DNA from 4 places in the Streptomyces sp. CNB091 genome. Region 2 is predicted to be linked to each of the others. Evidence: riboswitches for the same ligand, from Rfam matches in the RefSeq annotation. Region 2 holds a riboswitch; each other region holds the start of a gene.
What was found. A riboswitch is a leader RNA that binds a small molecule or an ion and turns the genes downstream of it on or off. The one in region 2 is predicted to bind cyclic di-AMP.
Positions count from the first base shown of each region.

Region 1: another riboswitch for cyclic di-AMP. It lies ahead of D581_RS0101320 (M23 family metallopeptidase); the one in region 2 lies ahead of D581_RS0109840 (M23 family metallopeptidase).
Region 3: another riboswitch for cyclic di-AMP. It lies ahead of D581_RS0110025 (M23 family metallopeptidase); the one in region 2 lies ahead of D581_RS0109840 (M23 family metallopeptidase).
Region 4: another riboswitch for cyclic di-AMP. It lies ahead of D581_RS0132710 (LysM peptidoglycan-binding domain-containing protein); the one in region 2 lies ahead of D581_RS0109840 (M23 family metallopeptidase).

Region 1 covers NZ_KB898990.1:310,273-315,370, forward strand. The annotation lists gene D581_RS0101300 (aspartate aminotransferase family protein) at 1-312, shown strand, start outside; gene D581_RS0101305 (helix-turn-helix domain-containing protein) at 395-1,003, shown strand; gene D581_RS1000000141520 (DUF6126 family protein) at 1,069-1,242, shown strand; gene D581_RS0101315 (tyrosine-protein phosphatase) at 1,292-2,104, opposite strand; cyclic di-AMP (ydaO/yuaA leader) riboswitch at 2,549-2,709, shown strand; gene D581_RS0101320 (M23 family metallopeptidase) at 2,712-3,650, shown strand; gene D581_RS0101325 (SGNH/GDSL hydrolase family protein) at 3,837-4,664, shown strand; gene D581_RS0101330 (STM4011 family radical SAM protein) at 4,677-5,098, opposite strand, start outside.
Region 2 covers NZ_KB898993.1:380,833-385,930, reverse strand. The annotation lists gene D581_RS0109850 (M16 family metallopeptidase) at 1-311, shown strand, start outside; gene D581_RS0109845 (M16 family metallopeptidase) at 338-1,708, shown strand; cyclic di-AMP (ydaO/yuaA leader) riboswitch at 1,932-2,099, shown strand; gene D581_RS0109840 (M23 family metallopeptidase) at 2,113-2,928, shown strand; gene D581_RS0109835 (GntR family transcriptional regulator) at 3,105-3,812, shown strand; gene D581_RS0109830 (HPr family phosphocarrier protein) at 3,972-4,253, opposite strand; gene D581_RS0109825 (GNAT family N-acetyltransferase) at 4,449-5,098, shown strand, end outside.
Region 3 covers NZ_KB898994.1:18,096-23,193, forward strand. The annotation lists gene D581_RS0110015 (PrsW family intramembrane metalloprotease) at 1-545, shown strand, start outside; gene D581_RS0110020 (aldo/keto reductase) at 636-1,580, opposite strand; gene D581_RS0110025 (M23 family metallopeptidase) at 1,753-2,784, opposite strand; cyclic di-AMP (ydaO/yuaA leader) riboswitch at 2,796-2,948, opposite strand; gene D581_RS0110030 (PP2C family protein-serine/threonine phosphatase) at 3,228-4,448, opposite strand; gene D581_RS0110035 (MerR family transcriptional regulator) at 4,590-5,098, opposite strand, start outside.
Region 4 covers NZ_KB899013.1:83,447-88,544, reverse strand. The annotation lists gene D581_RS01000000138040 (SEL1-like repeat protein) at 1-2, shown strand, start outside; gene D581_RS0132720 (cytochrome P450) at 1-1,324, shown strand, start outside; gene D581_RS0132715 (transglycosylase family protein) at 1,512-2,615, shown strand; cyclic di-AMP (ydaO/yuaA leader) riboswitch at 2,903-3,085, shown strand; gene D581_RS0132710 (LysM peptidoglycan-binding domain-containing protein) at 3,091-3,801, shown strand; gene eno (phosphopyruvate hydratase) at 4,123-5,098, shown strand, end outside.

The DNA of each region.
Region 1 (5,098 bases), on a different contig from region 2:
ATCGGCATCGAGTTCGGCAGGCCGTCCTCGCTCAGGCTCCGCAGCCGCTGGACCATGCTCCAGGCGGCCCGCAAGGGCCTCTTCGCGCAGATGGTCGTGGTGCCGCTGCTCCAGAGGCACCGGATCCTCACCCAGGTCTCCGGCGACCACCTCGAAGTGATCAAGCTGATCCCGCCGCTGGTCATCGGGGACGCCGAGGTGGACCGTTTCGTGGCGGCCTTCACGTCCGTGATGGACGACGCGCACAGCGGGGGCGGACTGATGTGGGACTTCGGCCGGACGCTGGTCAAGCAGGCCGTGGCCCATCGCTGACCGGCTTCCGCGATGGGACGATGAGAATTGCCTCTGAGGCAAGTTATTTGCCTCAGAGGAAAGATCCTGGCCCAATGGAGCCATGAACCCTCCGGACGAAGGGGCGCCGGACGAGCTCCCCGGCGTCGCACCCCGACTGCGCGACCTGCGCCGCGACCGCGGCCTCACCCTGGAGACCGCCGCCGGCCGGGCCGGGCTCTCCCCGGCCCATCTCTCCCGCCTGGAGACCGGCCGCAGGCAGCCCTCGCTGCCGATGCTGCTGGGCCTGGCCCGTATCTACGGTACGACGGTCTCCGAGCTGCTCGGCGAGCAGCCTCCCGAACGGGACGCGATCGTCCGCGGCGGCGGCTTCGAGGGGGCGGAGGCCGACGGCTGGATGTACCGGCAGGCAGGCGGATCCGGTCGCGCGATGCAGGCGCTGCGGGTGCGCGTTCCGCACGGGGCCCAGGGCGACCTGGTCCGGGTCCATCCCGGCGAGGAGTGGCTGTACGTCCTGGAGGGGCGGCTGCGGATCGGGCTCGGCGACACCGTCCACGACCTCGAACCCGGCGACAGCGCCCACTTCGACTCGCTCACCCCGCACCGGATCGCGGCCGTCGACCGCTGCGGCGCGGAGCTGCTCTTCGTCCACTCCCTGCTCCAGAGCCCCGCCGCCGAGCTGTGCCTCGGCAACGCCCTCCACGCGCGCTGAACCGGCCGTCCCGGCCGGCTCCCTCCTTCGCTCCACCGGCCGCGAGGCCGACAGAGAGGACCGTCATGTCCGATTCCGAGCACTACGACCCGCTGGGCCCCGGCCGCCGCCCGAACGAGGACCCGCAGGAGAAGCGGATGCCGCGCGGTGTCATCATCCGCCTCTTCGCCTACCTGGTGGCGGGCCACGTCATCGCGGGCTTCCTCTACCTGCTCTTCGTGGTGGCCGGGAGCAAGTGACGCCGGGCGGACGACCGACCACCCCCGGACGGATCGCCTCCCGTCCGGGTCAGCCCTGGTCGAGCAGGCGCTCGCGCAGCCGCTCCCGGGTCTCGGGGGAGACCTTCAGCCCCTCCGACAGGTAGCGGTCCGTCGTTCCCCAGTTCTCCTCGATGGCCGTGAAGGCCGCCGCGAGGTAGGCGGGCCGCGCCCCGAACAGCGGGTCCAGCAGCTCCAGCACCTCGGGCGACATGCCGGTGCCGGACGCGTCGGAGCGCTTCACGGCGTAGCGGCGGTGGAGGTCGTTGGACTTGAGGTAGTCCTCCTCGACCGCCTCCGGCTCGACGCCGACCGCCAGCAGGGTGACCGCGATCGAGAGACCGGCCCTGTCCTTGCCCGCCGCGCAGTGCATCAGGGCGGGGACGCTGTCCTCGGCCAGGGAGTGCAGCACCCGGCTGTGCTCGGCGGTGCGGTCCAGAATCGTCGCGCGGTACATCCGGATCATGCGGTCGACGCCCTGGCCGTTCGCGAGGGCCGAGCGCAGCTGCTCGATGTTTCCGTCGCCCACCAGCCGCCAGAACTCGGCGCCGTCGGCCGGGTCCGAGAGCGGAATGCTGACATTGCGGACACCGGCCAGCTCGATGTCGTAGCCGTCGAGCCGGTGGTCGGCGGAGTGGCGGAAGTCGAAGATCGTGTGCAGCCCGAGCCCGCCGAGGAAGGCCGCGTCCTCGGCCGTGGCGTGCGCCAGGTGGCCGCTCCGGTAGAGCCGCCCGAAGGCGGTGCGCCGGCCGTCCGCGGTGGGGAGCCCGCCCACGTCGCGGAAGTTGCGGACTCCGGTCAGCGCGGTCTCTGTCGGCGGGACCTGCGGCACCTGCTGCGTCACGGTGGCTCCTGGGATCTCTGGCGTCGGCGCGGCTCGCCGGCGAGGGCGCTCCCGTGACGATACGACATCGATTCGACGGAAAATCATCACGGTCGAGAGCTCCGGTGCGGGGTGCCGAGACGTCCAGGCTGACCCGGCGTCAGGGGGGAGGTTGACCCAATGTCCGTATTGGTGCATTTCGCAGAACATGCCCCGCTAATGGGGGAGATGGGATTTCGGAGGTGAGCGGGATCATATCCGTGACGGTCCGTGGTGGGCGCGCCCCAAGGCATTCCCGTTGCCCGCACGGAAATCCAAGATCCGTAATCCACGGAGTGTGACGGGAATTCCGGGGCGATAGTGAACCGATGATTCCGGCGAGCAACCGATGGCTTGTTCAGCTCGTCCTGACTCGTTTACGGTCGCCGCAATCCGGACGGACCGCCTAATCCTGCCGCCGCCCGGAATTCGCACCCACCCACTCACGCGTGGCAGGAGCGGGGGAACCAGGTAAGCCGCCGATCCGGAGCGATCCGGACCGGCTCGGGGTGAAGTCGCCGCAACGCGACCGGGCATCTCCAGCCCGAACCCGACAGCTCACCTCGCAGGCGCCGGAGAGGAACTTCCCATGCCCGCAAAGGGTAAGCACCGTCGTCCGAAGTCCGGCCCGATCTCCCGCGGCGTCCTCGTCGCAGGGACCGGAGGCGCCGCACTCGTCCTCCCGCTCATCGGGGCCACCGTCGCGAACGCGGCGGACCAGGCCGCTCCGGCCGCGAAGTCCGCCGCCGCCTCGGTCGCCGCCGCGCACAGCGCCCCGGCCGCCGCCCCCGCCGCGTCGAAGGCCACCCCGAAGACGTACGCCGTCGTCTCCGGCGACTACCTGGCGAAGATCGCGGCCGAGCACCAGCTCAAGGGCGGGTGGGAGAAGCTGTACCAGGACAACCGCTCCACCGTCGGCGAGAACCCCGGCCTGATCCACCCGGGCATGAAGCTGACCCTCGGCGCCCAGGGCTCCGCCCCGGCCGAGAAGTCCGCGGCTCCCGAGGCCGCCCCGAAGAAGGCCGCGCCGAAGGAGGCCCCGAAGGCGGACACCGTCTCCGCCGACGACTCCGAGGGCTCCGGCAGCTCCTCGCGGACCGGCTCCTCCGAGGCCACCGGCTCCGGCTGGTCCGCCCCGCTGGCCAGCGCCAACGTCACCACCCAGTACCGGGCTTCCGGCGCCAGCTGGTCCAGCGGCTACCACACCGGCTCGGACTTCCAGGCCGCCTCCGGCACCCCCGTACTCGCCATCGGCCCGGGCACCGTGGTCTCGGCCGGCAACAGCGGCTCCTACGGCAACGAGGTCGTCATCCAGCACGAGGACGGCATGTACTCCCAGTACGCCCACCAGTCCTCGCTCAACGTCTCCGTCGGCCAGACCGTCACCGGCGGCCAGCAGATCGGCCTCTCCGGCTCCACCGGCAACTCCACCGGCCCGCACCTGCACTTCGAGGTCCGCACCGGCCCGAGCTACGGCTCGGACATCGACCCGATCGCGTACCTGCGTCAGCACGGCGTCTCTGTCTGACGTCTTCGTCCGACGGCTCCGTCCGACCGGACGCGGCGAGAAGTGATCGAGGGGCGGTGCGCGGCGGCGCACCGCCCCTCCACTTATTCCGGCTTACCAAAAACTGACCGGGTGGTCTATCTCACCACCCGTCAACCCCGTATTACGGTCGCGTAGGTCACATCGCACGATGCAGGATAAGTGCTTGTGGCAGACGATTCGAGAAACAACCAGCAGCACACCATCGGGTCGTACGCGGCGATTGGCGACAGTTTCACCGAGGGCGTCGGCGATCCCGGCCCCGACGGGACGTATCTCGGCTGGGCGGACCGCTTCGCGGTGCTCCTCGCCGACCGGCTCCCGGCCCCCGAGGGGGCGACCGGCCCCCTGGACTCCCCGCACGGGGACTTCCGCTACGCCAATCTCGCCGTACGAGGACGTCTCCTCGACCAGATCGTCGAGGAGCAGATCCCGCGCGCCAAGGAACTGGCCCCCGACCTGGTCAGCTTCTGCGCGGGCGGCAACGACATCATCCGGCCCGGCACCGACCCCGACGACCTCGCCGAGCGCTTCGAGCGGGCGGTCGCCGACCTGAGCAACGCCGTCGGCACGGTCATGGTCACCACCGGCTTCGACACCCGGGGCGTTCCGGTGCTGCGCCACATGCGCGGCAAGATCGCCACGTACAACGTCCATCTGCGGGCCATCGCCGACCGCTACCACTGCCCCGTGCTGGACCTGTGGTCGCTGCGTTCCGTGCAGGACCGGCGCGCGTGGGACAACGACCGGCTGCACCTGTCGCCCGAGGGCCACACCCGCGTGGCGCTGCGCGCCGCCCAGGTCCTCGGCCACGACGTGCCCGCCGACCCCGACCAGCCCTGGCCGCCGCAGGCCCAGCGCCGCCCCTTCGACGCACGGCGCGACAACATCCAGTGGGCCCGCGAATACCTCGTGCCCTGGATCGGCCGCCGACTGCGCGGAGAGTCCTCCGGCGACCACGTCGAGGCGAAGCGCCCGGACCTCCTGCCGCTGTAGCCGTCGAGCCGGTCAGGGCCCCAGCAGGGGAAGCGCACGCCGGGACGGGCCCGGCACCACGAGCCCGTCCGGCGGCGTGCCCCCGCCCGGGGGGTGCCCTGCCGGTATCCGCTCCAGGACACCGCCCGCGAACACGTCGTACAGCGGCAGCGACTCCAGATGCACATAGCCGATGTGGCAGTCGCACACGGCGAGCGGACAGACCCGCGGGCCGAGCGCCCGGCGGTAGCTGCCGTCGTAGAGATTGCCCAGCTCCGCCTTGACGAAGTGACAGCGCCGCACCGTGCCGTCGCCGTCCACCGAGATCACCGACTCGCCCGTCCGGCAGGGCAGCCCCGCCGAACGGTGCGGATCACGGCTGAAGGGGAACAGCGGATCCAGCTCCGTCCACCGCGCCGCCTCCTCGTCGGTGTAGGTGTGCCCCTCGGCGGCGT
Region 2 (5,098 bases):
AAATGGAGCGGGCCCAGGCGCAGTTGGAGCGCGAGTGGCTCGACCGGCTCGGCACGGTCGCCGGCCGCGCCGACGAACTGTGCCGCTACGCGGTGCTGTTCGGTGATCCGCAGCTCGCCCTGAGCGCCGTGGGCCGTGTCCTGGACGTCACCGCGGAGGAGGTGCGCGCGGCGGCCGAGGCGGCCCTGCGCCCCGACAACCGGGCGGTGCTGGTGTACGAGCCCATCGAGCCGGCGGACGAGTCCGACGGGTCCGACGAGGGCGCGGCAGCCACCGAGGGCAGCGACGCGCACGAGGGGGCGGACAAGTGAGCGACGCCGCCGTGACTGGAGTAGCCATGGAGTACCACCCGCAGCCCACGCCCGGCACGGCCCGCCCCTGGGCCTTCCCGGCGCCCGAGCGCGGCGCCCTGCCCAACGGGCTGACCGTGCTGCGCTGCCACCGCCCCGGCCAGCAGGTCGTCGCGGTGGAGATCTTCCTGGACGCGCCGCTGGAGGCCGAGCCCGAGGGCCTGGACGGCGTGGCCACGATCATGTCGCGGGCGCTCTCGGAGGGCACCGACAAGCACAGCGCCGAGGAGTTCGCCGCCGAGCTGGAGCGCTGCGGCGCCACGCTCGACGCGCACGCCGACCACCCCGGCGTCCGGGTCTCCCTGGAGGTCCCGGTCTCCCGCCTGGCCAAGGCCCTCGGGCTGGTCGCCGAGGCGCTGCGGGCCCCGGCCTTCGACGGGAGCGAGATCGAGCGCCTCGTCGGCAACCGCCTCGACGAGATCCCGCACGAGCACGCCAACCCGTCCCGGCGCGCCGCCAAGCAGCTCTCCAAGGAGCTGTTCCCGGCCACCGCCCGGATGTCCCGCCCGCGCCTGGGCACCGAGGAGACGGTCCGGCGGATCGACGAGAGGGCCGTGCGCGCCTTCTTCGACGCCCATGTCCGCCCGTCCACCGCGACGGCCGTGATCGTCGGCGACCTGACCGGCATCGACCTGGACGCGCTGCTGGCGGAGACCCTCGGCGACTGGTCGGGCAACGCCGGCCAGGCCCGCCCGGTGCCACCCATCACCGCGAACGACACCGGCCGCGTCGTGATCGTGGACCGGCCCGGCGCGGTCCAGACCCAGCTGCTGATCGGCCGCATCGGCGCCGACCGGCACGAGCGCGTGTGGCCCGCCCAGGTGCTCGGCACGTACTGCCTGGGCGGCACCCTCACCTCCCGGCTGGACCGGGTGCTGCGCGAGGAGAAGGGCTACACCTACGGGGTGCGGGCCTTCGCCCAGGTGCTGCGCTCCAGCGGCCCCGACTCGGGCGGCGCGGCCATGCTCGCGATCAGCGGGTCGGTGGACACGGAGTCCACCGGGCCGGCACTGGACGACCTCTGGAAGGTCCTGCGGACGCTGGCCGCCGAGGGGTTGACCGACGCCGAGCGCGAGACGGCCGTGCAGAACCTGGTGGGCGTCGCCCCGCTGAAGTTCGAGACCGCCGCCTCCGTCGCGAGCACGCTGGCCGACCAGGTCGAGCAGCACCTCCCCGACGACTACCAGGCCCACCTCTACGCCCGGCTCGCCGAGACGGGCACCGTGGAGGCGACCGCCGCCGTGGTCAGCGCCTTCCCGGTCGACCGGCTGGTCACGGTCCTCGTGGGGGACGCCGCCCGGATCGAGGAGCCCGTGAAGGCCCTCGGCCTCGGAGAGGTGTCCGTCGTCACCGGCTGACGCATGTGTGGCACACCGCCGCGAACAGGACCCCGACGAACGCGTATTCGTCGGGGTCCTTCCCTTTTTGGCTGATTAATCCAGTCCGTCCCCTTTGAGGGAGAGGCTGCCTGTCTGCCCTGTGGGATGTACGACAAATCCCCTGGTCCGTTTGGCGATGGGAAGCCGCCCGGCCTAGCGTCGGCTCGGCTGTCCGCCACCCGTATGCCGCAGCCGCGGCGCCGGACAGTCATCGCCGAGTCCCCGTCAGGCGCGAGCCTGGGGAGCCGGGGACCCACGCAGTCCCTGGGGTGAATCGGAGGCCCGTGCCGCGAGACCGGCGTGGGGCTCCGTAGGAGACCTTCCTGCTCCGAACCCGTCAGCTAACCCGGTAGGCGAGAAGGAAGGAAAGGATCAGCCCCTCCATGGCGTTCACCCGTGCCACCGGGAAGCACCGTGCCCCGAGCCGCCTCACGCGCCGGAGCGCCCAGGCCGCCGGCATCGCGGCTCTGGCCACCGTCGGCGTCCTCGGCTCGCCGGCCTCCCCGGCCCTCGCCGCGGACACCGAGGCCGCCCAGGTCGCCGACACCGGCCTCACCCAGGCCGTCGCCCTCGACGCCACTCTCGCCGAGCAGATAGACGCCCAGGCCCACGCCCAGAAGCAGCAGGCCGACGCGATCGCGAAGGCGAAGGCCAAGGCCGCCGCGGAGGCCCGCGAGAAGGCGGCCAAGGCCAAGGCGAAGGCGGAGGCCGAGCGCAAGGCCGAGGCCCGCGCCAAGGAGGTCCGCGAGGAGAAGGCCCGCGCCGCCCGCGCCGCCGAGCGCGCCCGCCTGAACGCCTTCCACCTCCCGGTCGCCGGCTCCCACGTCACCACCGGCTACAACGCCGGCGGCTCGCTCTGGTCCTCCGGCAGCCACTCCGGCGTGGACTTCCAGGCCGCCTCCGGCAGTTCCGTCGTCGCCGTCGGCGCCGGCACGGTCGTCGAGGCCGGCTGGGGCGGCGCGTACGGCAACAACGTCGTGCTCCGGATGACGGACGGCACGTACACCCAGTACGGCCACCTCTCCTCGATCGGCGTCTCCGTCGGCCAGAGCGTCTCCTCCGGCCAGCAGATCGGCCTCTCCGGCTCCACCGGCAACTCCACCGGCCCGCACCTGCACTTCGAGGCCCGGACCAGCCCCGACTACGGCTCCGACATGGACCCCGTCGGCTACCTGCGCTCCCACGGGCTGAACGTCTGACCCGCCCCGCGCGACCCCGTCCGAAGGCCCCGGCGCCCCCGGGGCCTTCGGCGATTCCGGCCCGTGGATATCCATGGATTCCGGCCTGCCATCGGAAATTGTGGCAGATTGCAATAGAGTCACGGAACAGACGTCGGGCGGCCGCGTTTCGCGGGGAACGAGGCGGAGGTTCGGGCATGCGCATTCCCGCGCATTCGGTATGCACGGCAATCCGTGACGACATCGTCTCCGGTGTCTACGAGCGGGGCAGCCGCCTCACCGAGGAGCTGCTGGCCCGCCGCTACGGGGTCTCCCGCGTCCCGGTCCGCGAGGCCCTGCGCACACTGGAGTCCGAGGGCTTCGTCGTCACCCGCAGACATGCGGGCGCCTGTGTCGCCGAGCCCACGGCGCAGGAGGCGGCCGACCTCCTGGAGGTGCGGATGCTCCTGGAGCCACTGGGTGCGGCCCGCGCCGCGCAGCGCCGCACGGAAGCCCACCTGAAGGTGCTCCGGGGCCTGGTCGGACTGGGCCAGGAGCGGGCTCGCCGTGGCGAGGGCGAGGATCTGCGCTCCCTGGCCGGCTGGTTCCACGAGACCCTCGCCCACGCCTCCGGCAGCCCCGGACTCATCGCCCTGCTCACCCAGCTCCGGCACAAGATCGCCTGGATGTACGCGGTCGAGCAGCCGGCCCGCCCGGTCGACTCCTGGGTCGAGCGCGGCGCGATCCTGGACGCCGTGGCGCGCGGCGACGCGGAGCGGGCGAGGGCGCTGACCGCCCAGTACGCGGAACGCGCCGCGGGGACCCACCGGCTGCGCCGCCCGCAACCGCCCGGGCGGCGCACCGCGCCCGTTCCCCGCGTGAGGACTTCGCAACATGACGTAAACATCGCGGGCGTGCGCAATTAACAGAAGAGTCGTAGACAAAGAGAAGTAATTGCGGGGCATTGTTTGTGCTGCCCGAAATTTTCGATGCGTAGCTCTTTCCCGAAAGCGAAAGAGCCGTGATCCCTCAGAGGGGTCACGGCTCTCGCACCTGTCGAATCCGGCCGGGCCGGGTCGCGTGGGTCAGACGGTCTCGGGGAGTTCTTCCAAGCCCTCGGCGACCAGCTTCGCGAGCCGGTCCAGAGCGGCCTCGGCGTCGTCCGCGTCGGACGCGAGCACGATCTCCTCGCCGCCCTGCGCACCCAGGCCGAGCACCGCGAGCATGGAGGCGGCGTTCACCGGGTTGCCGTCGGACTTGGCGATCGTCACGGGGACGCCGGAAGCCGTGGCGGCACGGACGAAGATGGAAGCGGGGCGGGCGTGCAGGCCCTCGGCCCAACCGACGTTTACGCGGCGCTCAGCCATGGTTCTGCCCTTCACATATCAACGGTTGTCTAGACCAGTCTCTCATGCAGTGCGTGGTGCTGTGCCCGGCCTCCCGCCCGGTGCTGTGCCCGCCTCCTGTCCGGTCCTGTGCTCCGGCGGCCCCGGTCCGGGCCCCCTCAGACTGCCCGGGCACCGATCTCTCCGCGACCGGGGTCCCCGCCGTAGGCTTTGCCCATGGAGCCCACGCCGGAGCAGAGTCCGCATCACGCGTACCCCGACCACTGGGAAGCGGACGTGGTGCTCCGCGACGGTGGCACCGCACGCATCAGGCCCATCACCACGGACGACGCCGAGCGACTGGTCAGCTTCTACGAGCAGGTGTCCGACGAGTCGAAGTACTACCGGTTCTTCGCCCCGTATCCGCGCCTATCCGACCGGGACGTGCACCGCTTCACCCATCACGACTACGTCGACCGGGTGGGACTGGCCGTCACGATCGGCGGCGAGTTCATCGGAACGGTCCGCTACGACCGCATCAACGACCAGGGCCGCCCCGCCTCCGCCCCCGCCGACGAGGCCGAGGTCGCCTTCCTCGTCCAGGACGCCCACCAGGGCCGGGGCGTCGCCTCGGCGCTGCTCGAACACATCGCCGCGGTCGCCCGGGAGCGCGGGATCCGCCGCTTCGCCGCCGAGGTGCTCCCCGCCAACAACAAGATGATCAAGGTGTTCCGGGACGGCGGCTACACCCAGCGCCGCAGCTTCGAGGACGGCTCCGTCCACCTCACCCTCGACCTCGAACCCACCGAGAAGTCCCTCGCCGTCCAGCGCGGCCGCGAACAGCGCGCCGAGGCCCGCTCGGTGCAGCGTCTGCTCGCCCCCGGCTC
Region 3 (5,098 bases), on a different contig from region 2:
ATGCGGCGGCCGGCTGGCTCACCCCCGCCGAGCCGTCGGCGCTCTCCTCCATGCGGGCCCGGGGCATGGCCCGCGACCTGGCCCGCCACTGGCAGCCGGACCGGACGCGGGGCCGGGCGGCGGCCCGCGCGGTCGCGGAGTACGAGTCGTTCGCGACCTCCCTGGCGGGGCTGCGCCGCCGGGCCCGCCACGGCGCGGTGGGCCCGGACTTCGGCGCTCGGGAGCGGGAGTTGCTCCACCACCTCTGGCAGCGCCGGGAGTTCGCGGCCCCGGCCCTCGCCCACGCGGCTCTCCTGACGGCCCGCCCGGGCGCCCACCGCGGCCACCACGGACACCCCATGCCGACGCCGTACGGAAACGGAAACGGAAACGGGTACGGGTACGGGTACGGGCACGGGCACGGGCACGGGCACGGGCACAGCCCCGGCCCCACGCCCGGATACGGGCAGCCGCACGGGCACACACCGGGATACGGCCCCGCCGCCTACCCGCCGCCCCAGCCGTACGGCAGCGCACCACCCAGCCACCGCCGCCCGCCGACGTAACCAGAGCCAGAGCCACGGCCACACCCACGGCTTCGGCCTCCGCGAACGGCGGCGGCGTCCGGCGGCGGCGTCCGGCGGCGGCCAGCTCCGTCAGGCCGACGCCTCGGTGAGCAGGGCGAGTTCGCCGTCGGTCAGCCGCAGGTCGGCGACCGCGACGAGGGCGGGAAGCTGCTCGACCGTACGGGCGGAGGCGATCGGGGCGGCGACGGTCGGCTGTGCGGCCAGCCAGGCGAGGGCGACCGTGGCGATCTCGGCGCCCCGTTCCCCGGCGACCCGGTCGAGAGCGGCGAGCACCTTGAGGCCCTGCTCCGACTCCAGATGGCCGCCCGCCTTTGCGGAGCGGGCGCTCTCCACGTTCGTGCCGGGGCGGTACTTGCCGGTGAGGAAGCCGGAGGCGAGCGCGTAGTACGGGACGGCGGCTAGGCCGGCGCGGGCCGCGGTGTCCTGGAGATCGCCCTCGTAGGTGTCGCGGGAGACCAGGTTGTAGTGCGGCTGGAGCGCGACGTACCGGGCGAGGCCCTCGCGCTCGGAGAAGTCGAGGGAGGCCCGCAGGCGCTCGGGGCTGATGTTGGAAGCGGCGATGTGCCGCACCTTGCCGTCCTTCACCAGTTGGTCGAGGGCGGCGATGATCTCCTCGACCGGGACGGTCTCGTCGTCGAAGTGCGTGTAGTAGAGGTCGATGTGGTCGGTCCCGAGGCGGCGCAGCGACGCCTCGGCCGCGCCCTTGAGGGTGCCGGCGGCCAGGCCGCGGTGGTCGGGGTGGGCGCCGGCCTTGGTGGCGACGACGATGTCGGACCGGTTGGAGCGGGAGGCGAGCCACTTGCCGATGACGGTCTCCGACTCCCCGCCCTCGTTGCCCTCGACCCAGGCCGAGTACGCGTCGGCGGTGTCGATGAAGTTGCCGCCGGCCGCGACGTACGCGTCCAGGACGGCGAAGGACTGGTCCTCGTCCGCCGTCCACCCGAAGACGTTGCCGCCGAGGGCGAGGGGGAAGACCTGGAGGTCGGAGGTGCCGAGAGTGCGCGGAGAAGTCATGTGGAGGTTCAACGGGCCGGGGCGGGGACGGTATTCCGTCGCCCGCCGGACCGTACCCTCCCCGGACCGTACGGTCCCGGACAGACCGGCAGCCCTGACGTCGGGGGGTGTGCGTCAGGGCTGCCGGGGTTGCGGGGCGGTGACGAAGGACGTCAGCCGCGGGGCCGGGAGGTCAGACGTTCAGGCCCTTGCTGTTGAGCCAGGCCATCGGGTCCATCGCGGAACCGCCCGCGGTGCGGACCTCCAGGTGGAGGTGGACACCGGTGACGTTGCCGCTGTCGCCCATGCGGCCGATGGTCTGGCCGGTGGTGACCTTCTGGCCGACGGAGACCTCGATCGAGGACTGGTGGGCGTACCAGATCTCCGTGCCGTCCTCGAGTTCGAGGACCGTGCGGTAGCCGTACGAGCCCGACCAGCCGGCCGACGTGATCGTGCCGCTGTGCACGGCCTTGAGCGGCGCACCGGCCGACCCGGCGAAGTCGAGGCCGGTGTGCTGGCCCGAGGACCAGAGCGCGCCGGACTGACCGTAGGTCGAGCTGATCGTGTACGAGGAGGTGGGGAGGGAGAAGCTGGCGGCGAGCTTGGCGAGCCGCTCGGCCTCCTTCTTCTTCTCCGCCGCTTCCTTCGCCGCCTTCTTCTTCGCGGCGGCCTCGGCCTCGGCCTCGTCCTGCTGCTTCTTGGCCTCGGCGGCGGCGCTCTCGGCCGCTGCCTTCTCGGCGGCGGCCTTGGCCTCGGCGTCGGCACTGGCCTGCTGCTGCTCGGCCTGCTGGAGGATCCGGGCGCGCAGCGCCTCGCCCGCGTCGGTGCCCTGCTCGGCCTCGGCGGTGGTGAGGCCGGCGGTGGTGAGCGGCGCGGAGGCGGCGACCGGGACGGGCTCCGCCTCGTCGGACATCAAAGACCCGACGCCGGGAAGGGACTTGGCGTCGGGGAGGTTGTCCACGATGGAATCGGGAAGAGAGATGGAGACCGGCGCCTTGTCCTGCGCGGTGGCCATGCCGCCGGCACCGACAGCCGCTATGACACCGACCCCGAGGACGGTGGAGCTACGGGCCAGACCACGCTGCTTGGCCACGCGGTGCTTGCCGCGCACGGGACGGATGGACTCCGCGGTGGGGTTCCATTCCTCCCAGGTGCGCTCCTCGCCACCGAAGGTGTCGGCACTGAAGGGTGACGGGGCCTCAGGGGCAGGCTTGTTGGACGCCACGTGGGCGCACTCCTTTCCTTCCTTCTCGCCTACCGGGTTAGCTGACGGGTTCGGAGCAGGAAGGTCTCCTACGGGCCCCTCCGTCTCTCACGAGACGCAGGCGTCCGATTCACCCCATGTAGGTGGTTCCCCGGTTCCCTTGCGGAATTCGGCGCTCGCGCGCGGCGCCGTCTCTGACGACGGCTGTGACGACCGCGCTGCGTTATCGAACGTTAATAGACGGACGGGCCCTATTCCAAGCTGTTCCTGTTGATCATTAACGAACATGGCGGGGATGTACGGGTGACAACCGGGCGCAATCGGGCGACTTGACCACCGCTCAGCCACACCACTTTTTCTGACGGTGTGTCAAATGTTATGCGGAGCGGTGCCCCTCGATTACGCACCGTGTCATCGCTCGGCGTCGTCGCCCGGCGTCATGATCCCGGCGTCATCGTCCGGCGTCATCGTCCGGCGTCGTCGACCCGGCCCACGATCTTCACCGTCGTCCGGGGCACGGGCTGCCCCTCCGCCGGCCGGCCGACCGCGATGAGCGCCATGTCGTCCGTGGTCCGCCCGCCGGTGTGCAGCCGTACGTCGTCCGTCAGCGCCGACAACAGCTCCTCCGGGCCGGGGAAGATCCGGCCGCGCAGCCGGGCCGCCGGATCGTAGAAGACCCCGTTCGGGTCCCGCGCCTCGGACAGGCCGTCCGTGAAGGCGAGGAGCGTCGCCCCGGCGGGCATCGCCCACTCGTCGGACCGGTCCGGCCACACCCCCAGGTCCATCCCCAGCGGCATGGCGGGCACCGAGGGCGCCAGCACCTCCAGGGCGCCGTCGGCGTGCAGCAGGATCGGCTCGGGGTGACCGCGGTTGACGATGCGCAACGAGGCCGAACCGGGCGGGATCTCGGCCAGCACGGCGGTGATGAACCCCTCCATCGCGTCCAGCCCGTACCGCCGCGTCCCCTCCCGGGCCAGCGCCCGCTCCAGCCGCTGCGCGACGCCCTCCAGCGAACGCTCCTGCTCGGCCGCCTCCCGGAACGCCCCGATGATCACCGCCACCGCCTCGACGGCGTCCAGCCCCTTGCCGCGTACGTCGCCGACGACCAGGCGCACTCCGTACGGGGTGTCCGCGACGGCGAACAGGTCGCCGCCCACGAACTCGTCCGCCTGGGCCGCCTCGTACCGCGCGGCCACCTGGAGTCCGCCGATCCGCTCGGCCGGGGTCGGCAGCACGGCCCGCATGGCGGTCTCCGCGATGACCCGGGCCGAGGCCAGCTGCTCGTTGCCGCGCCGCACGACGCCGTTGATGACGAGGGCCAGCACCGAGGCCGTGAGCACGGTGATCAGCTCGATGATCGGGACCACCTGGGTGGTCGTCCCGTCGGAGAGCCGCATCGCGATGACGGAGAGGACCGCGGCGATCCCCGTACGGACGGTCCGGGACTTCGAGAAGAACGGCGCGGCGATCAGCGGGGCCGCGACGAACAGCGGAACAGCGGTGAAGTTGGGCGGAGTCAGCGAGTCGAGCACCAGCCCGCCGAGGATCAGCAGGGCAGGCAGCAGCCGGACCAACCGCCCGGTGCGCCGCCCGTCGGACGTCAGCTGCCCCTCGCGGGACCCGAACACCACCCGGCCCACGGCGTCGAAACTCCCCGCCGTGGCACTGCGCCGTTCGTCGGCCATCCCCACCTGTGCACTCCTGCCCGGTCCACCCACGGCTGCGGACGGTACCGCGCCCCGCCCAGGCTTCCCGGAGCCGCGCCGAGCGGCTACTCCGCATCGGCCGAATAGGGGGAAGGCGGGCGGAGGTCCGGCCTTCCGTAGTCAGTCGGAGAGCCGGTGTTCCGCGTATACCGTCAGTGCGTCCCGTACGAAGGCGGCGGTGCCGTCCCCGTAGCGATCGTAGTTCTTTCCGAAGCGGGGGTCGGCGACATACATCTCGCCGAGCCCGATCACGTACGAACGGCTGGGCGCCTTGGCCGAGGACAGCCAGGCGCAGTGCCGCCGCGCGAGGTCCTGCGCCTCCGCCCCGTCGGCGGCGAGCCCCGACTCCCTGGCCCGGCCCCAGGCGCGCGCGATGGCCTCGTGCTCGTCCTGGAACGCCTTCTTCCGCTCGTCCCCGAGCGACCGCCACCAGCGGTCGCCCTCCTCGTACGCGTCCCGGCCCCAGCGCTCGGTGACTTCCTGCTCGTGGGCCTCGTGATCGAATCCGTCGAACACTTCATCGGCCATGAGTTCCATCCCCTCCTGTGTCTTGTGGAGAGTGGTCCGCACCGAGGCGATCTGCCGCCCGATGCGCGTCTGCTCCTGTTCGAGCAGCCGCAGATGCGCCC
Region 4 (5,098 bases), on a different contig from region 2:
GAACGACAGCCCTGCCCCCCGCACCCCCGAGCTCCCCGCCTGCCCCCACAGCGGGGCCACCCCGGCCGCCCCCACACTCTTCACCTGGGAGTTCGCCACCGACCCCTACCCCGCCTACGCCTGGCTCCGCGAGCACCGCCCCGTGCACCGCACCGCGCTGCCCAGCGGGGTCGAGGCCTGGCTCGTGACCCGGTACGGGGACGCCAAGGAGGCGCTCGCCGACGCGCGGCTCTCCAAGAACCCGGCCAACCACGCCGAGTCGCCGCACGCCAAGGGGAAGACGGGGATCCCGGGAGAGCGCAAAGCGGAGCTGATGACGCATCTGCTCAACATCGACCCGCCGGACCACACCCGGCTGCGCCGGCTCGTGTCCAAGGCGTTCACCCCGCGCCGGGTCGCGGAGTTCGCGCCCCGCGTGCAGGAGCTGGCGGACCGGCTCATCGACGACTTCGTGGAGAAGGGGAGCGCCGACCTCATCCACGACTTCGCCTTCCCGCTCCCCATCTACGCCATCTGCGACCTGCTCGGCGTCCCCGAGGAGGACCAGGACGACTTCCGTGACTGGGCGGGCATGATGATCCGGCACGGCGGCGGGCCGCGCGGCGGGGTCGCCCGGTCGGTGAAGAAGATGCGCGGCTACCTCGCCGAACTCATCCACCGCAAGAGGGAGAATCCGGGCGACGACCTGATCTCCGGGCTGATCCGGGCCAGCGACCACGGCGAGCACCTCACGGAGAACGAGGCGGCCGCCATGGCGTTCATCCTCTTGTTCGCCGGGTTCGAGACGACGGTCAACCTCATCGGCAACGGGACCTACGCCCTCCTGCGCCACCCCGAGCAGCGCGCCCGGCTGGAGGCCTCCCTGGCGGCGGGGGAGGGCGACCTGCTGGCCACCGGGATCGAGGAGCTGCTCCGGTTCGACGGGCCCGTCGAGATGGCGACCTGGCGGTACGCCACCGAGGCGCTGACCCTGGGCGGCGAGGAGATCGCCGCCGGGGACCCCGTACTCGTGGTGCTGGCGGCGGCCGACCGCGACCCGGAGCGGTTCACGGATCCGGACACCCTGGACCTTGCGCGGCGTGACAATCAGCACCTCGGATACGGGCACGGCATCCACTACTGCCTGGGGGCGCCGCTGGCCCGACTGGAGGGACAGACCGCGCTGACCACCCTGTTGAGGCGCCTTCCTGACCTGCGACTTGCGGGAGAACCGGGCGATTTGCGCTGGCGCGGCGGGCTCATCATGCGTGGACTGCGCACCCTTCCGGTCGCGTTCGAACCGGGTAGTCGATCCGGAAAAAGTGACACAGTGTCAACTCCGTGACTTTCACGTGATCTGCGCTGCATCGACTTGTGACACACGTTCGAGTCCCGCTAGGTTCACGGTTCGACGCGTCGGTCGCACCTTGCTCACGCGTCACCTGTGCGCCGAAGCAGACACGGAGTCCGGCACGGAGTCCGCTGTGCGGCGCTCAGGCCACTCGCTTGTCAGTCGCACGGAAGGCATACCCATGGGCTCCGCGAACGGCAGACACCGCCGCCCTCGTCAGGCACCCGCCATCATCGTCGCCGCAGGCGTGACGGGATCGGCCATCGCCATCCCGCTGCTCGGCGCCGGCGGCGCGCACGCGGCCGAGGCCACCACCTGGGACCGGGTCGCCGAGTGCGAGAGCGGCGGCATGTGGAGCGCCGATCTCGGCAACGGCTACTACGGCGGGCTCCAGTTCTCGCAGGAGACTTGGTCGGCTTACGGCGGCACGGCGTTCGCGCCCCGCGCCGACCTCGCCAGCCGCTCGCAGCAGATCTCCATCGCCGAGAAGGTCCTGGACGACCAGGGCCCGAAGGCGTGGCCCAGCTGTGCGGTCATCTCCGGCCTCGCGGTGGACGGCGGTCTGCCCGGCGTCGACCCGGGCACCTCGCCGTCCGCGGATCCGTCCGCCGAGCCGTCGGCCGACCCGTCCGCCGATCCGTCGGCGGACCCCTCGGCCGACCCGACCTCCACCCCGACCGGCGAAGCGGATGCGACCGGTGAACCCGGTGAGTCCCGTGAAACCGGCACGGGTGAGAAGCGTGATGAGGCGGACAAGGGCGGTAGTGGCGGCGCGGAGAAGGGGAGCGAGGCTCCCGACTCCTCGGTGACGCCCTCCGCCCCGCCCGCCTCCGACGCCCCCGACGCCTCGGACCCCTCCACCGCCCCCGACGCCTCGGCGGACGAGGACGGCAAGGGGGGCAAGCACCGGGGCGCCCCCGCGCCCGAGGAGGCCGACGCGGGTCAGAAGGACGGTCCCCGCGAGTCCGGCCGGCACGCCTCGCGTGGTGAGGGTGACGCGCGGGACGGTGGCGCGGCGACCGCCGACGGGTACACGGTGCGGCCCGGGGACAACCTCTGGGCGATCGCCGACGCCCGGGAGATCCCCGGCGGCTGGACCGGCCTGTACGAGACGAACAAGGACCTCCTGGGCTCCGACCCGGACCTGATCCTGCCCGGCCAGAACCTGGACCTGGGCCTGGACAGGGGTGCGGGCGAGGACGCGGGCCGGGGCGCGGCCAAGAGCGCGGCCCCGGCCGCCCCGGAGGGCGCCGAGACACCCGCCGGGGCGCCCGCCGCCAACTGATCGAATCGGGAAAACACCCCGAAAATCGAGGCAGTTAAGAGACCTATGTCCACTTTTGCGTAAGTGAGACATGGGTCTCTTTGCTTCAACTGGTGCGTCTCGTCCGGCTGGTCCGGGCGAATCGCTCCCCACCTGCGGAAACGCCCTGCTGGCCACGGCGAGTTCGGGTCGATTGCCCCCTATGTCCATCTTTGAATGTCGGGGTTGCCTGTGTTTACGGTCGGACCGCTCGCACCGCGGGCCCCGTCGACCGTCACGCCGAATCCTGCCGTCGGTCGAAGGGAACAGACGCGTAAGCGCCGTAGGCAGGAGCGGGGGACCCAGGTAAGCCGCCGGGTCCGGACGCCTCGTCGAACCGACGAGGACGTACGGGAACGGCTAGGGGTGAAGTCGCGAGCAGCACCGCGCGACCGGGCAACTCATCAGCCCGAACCCGACAGCTCACCTCGTAGGCGTCGGTGAGGAGATTCGTTCCATGCTGCTGAACAGCAAGGGCAAGCACCGCCGCCCGTCCAAGGCCACCCGTATCGCCACCCTCGCGGGTGTCACCGGTGCCGCCGTCGCCATCCCGCTGATGGGCGCGACCAACGCTTCCGCCGCCTCCGTCGAGACCTGGGACGCCGTCGCCCAGTGCGAGTCCGGCGGCAACTGGTCCATCAACACCGGCAACGGCTACTACGGCGGACTGCAGTTCTCGCAGTCCAGCTGGGCCGCCGCCGGCGGTACGCAGTACGCCTCCCGTGCCGACCTGGCCTCCAAGGACCAGCAGATCGCCACCGCCGAGAAGCTCCTCGACCTCCAGGGCCCGGGCGCCTGGGCCTGCGCCGGCGCCGGCGGCCTCACCAACGACGGTGTGGACCCGGGCGTCAACACCGGCTCCGGCTCCGGCTCCGGCGAGAGCAAGCCCGAGCAGGCGCAGCCCGAGCGCCAGGCCGAGCAGCCCACCACGCGCTCCGAGCAGCGCGAGGCCCCCAAGGCCGAGAGCAAGAAGACCGTCACCACCCCGACCGGCGAGAAGGTCCAGAAGGGTGACGGCGAGTACAAGGTCGAGGCCGGCGACACCCTGAGCACCATCGCCGAGGCGGAGGGCGTCAAGGGCGGCTGGAGCAAGCTCTTCAAGCTCAACGACGACATCGTCAAGGACGCCGACCTGATCTTCCCGGGTCAGCAGCTCCACCTGAAGTAATCGCCGTCTCTCCTCCCGGAGGAGAAGCGTCCGGCGGCACTTCTCCTCGCACGGCTCCCCGGCCCGGCGCGCTCGTCCCCCCAGCGCGCCGGGCCGGGTTCTTCGTGAGCGGCGGGCGCTGATGGCCCGCATGCGTTCACCTCTTATTGTTACCGCTCAGTAGATTTCCAGAGTTTTGTCCCGTGATGCAGCTCCTTGGACCCTTTTTCGTCCCAGGAGGCGGGCGGTCGGCCGGTCGACACGGCCGGGCCCGATAGGCTCGTGCCGCAAGGCCACAGTGACCCTGCACAACCAGTGTCAGATCCCAGAAGGAGATGCCTCGTGCCGTCCATCGACGTCGTCGTAGCCAGGGAAATCCTCGACTCCCGGGGCAACCCCACGGTCGAGGTCGAGGTTGGCCTCGACGACGGCAGCACGGGCCGTGCTGCTGTTCCGTCCGGAGCCTCCACCGGTGCGTTCGAGGCCATCGAGCTTCGCGACGGTGACCCCAACCGCTACATGGGCAAGGGCGTCGAGAAGGCCGTCCTCGCCGTCATCGAGCAGATCGGCCCGGAGCTCGTCGGGTACGACGCCACCGAGCAGCGCCTCATCGACCAGGCGATGTTCGACCTCGACGCCACCGAGAACAAGGCGTCGCTCGGCGCGAACGCCATCCTCGGCGTCTCGCTGGCCGTCGCGCACGCCGCCTCCGAGGCGTCCGACCTGCCGCTCTTCCGCTACCTCGGCGGCCCGAACGCGCACCTGCTGCCCGTTCCGATGATGAACATCCTGAACGGCGGCTCGCACGCCGACTCCAACGTGGACGTCCAGGAGTTCATGATCGCCCCGATCGGCGCGGAGTCCTTCTCCGAGGCCCTGCGCTGGGGCGCGGAGGTCTACCACACGCTGAAGAAGGTCCTCAAGACCAAGGGCCTGTCCACCGGACTCGGCGACGAGGGCGGCTTCGCCCCGAACCTGGAGTCCAACCGCGCCGCCCTGGACCTCATCGTCGAGGCCATCAAGGAGGCCGGTTACGTCCCGGGCCGCGACATCGCGCTCGCGCTCGACGTCGCCGCGTCCGAGTTCTACAAGGACGGCGTCTACGAGTTCGAGGGCAAGTCCCGCTCGGCCGCCGAGATGACCGAGTACTACGAGGAGCTCGTCTCCGCGTACCCGCTGGTCTCCATCGAGGACCCGCTGTACGAGGACGACTGGGCCGGCTGGAAGGTCATCACCGACCGCATCGGCGCCAAGGTGCAGATCGTCGGCGACGACCTCTTCGTCACCAACCCCGAGCGGCTGGCCCGCGGCATCGAGG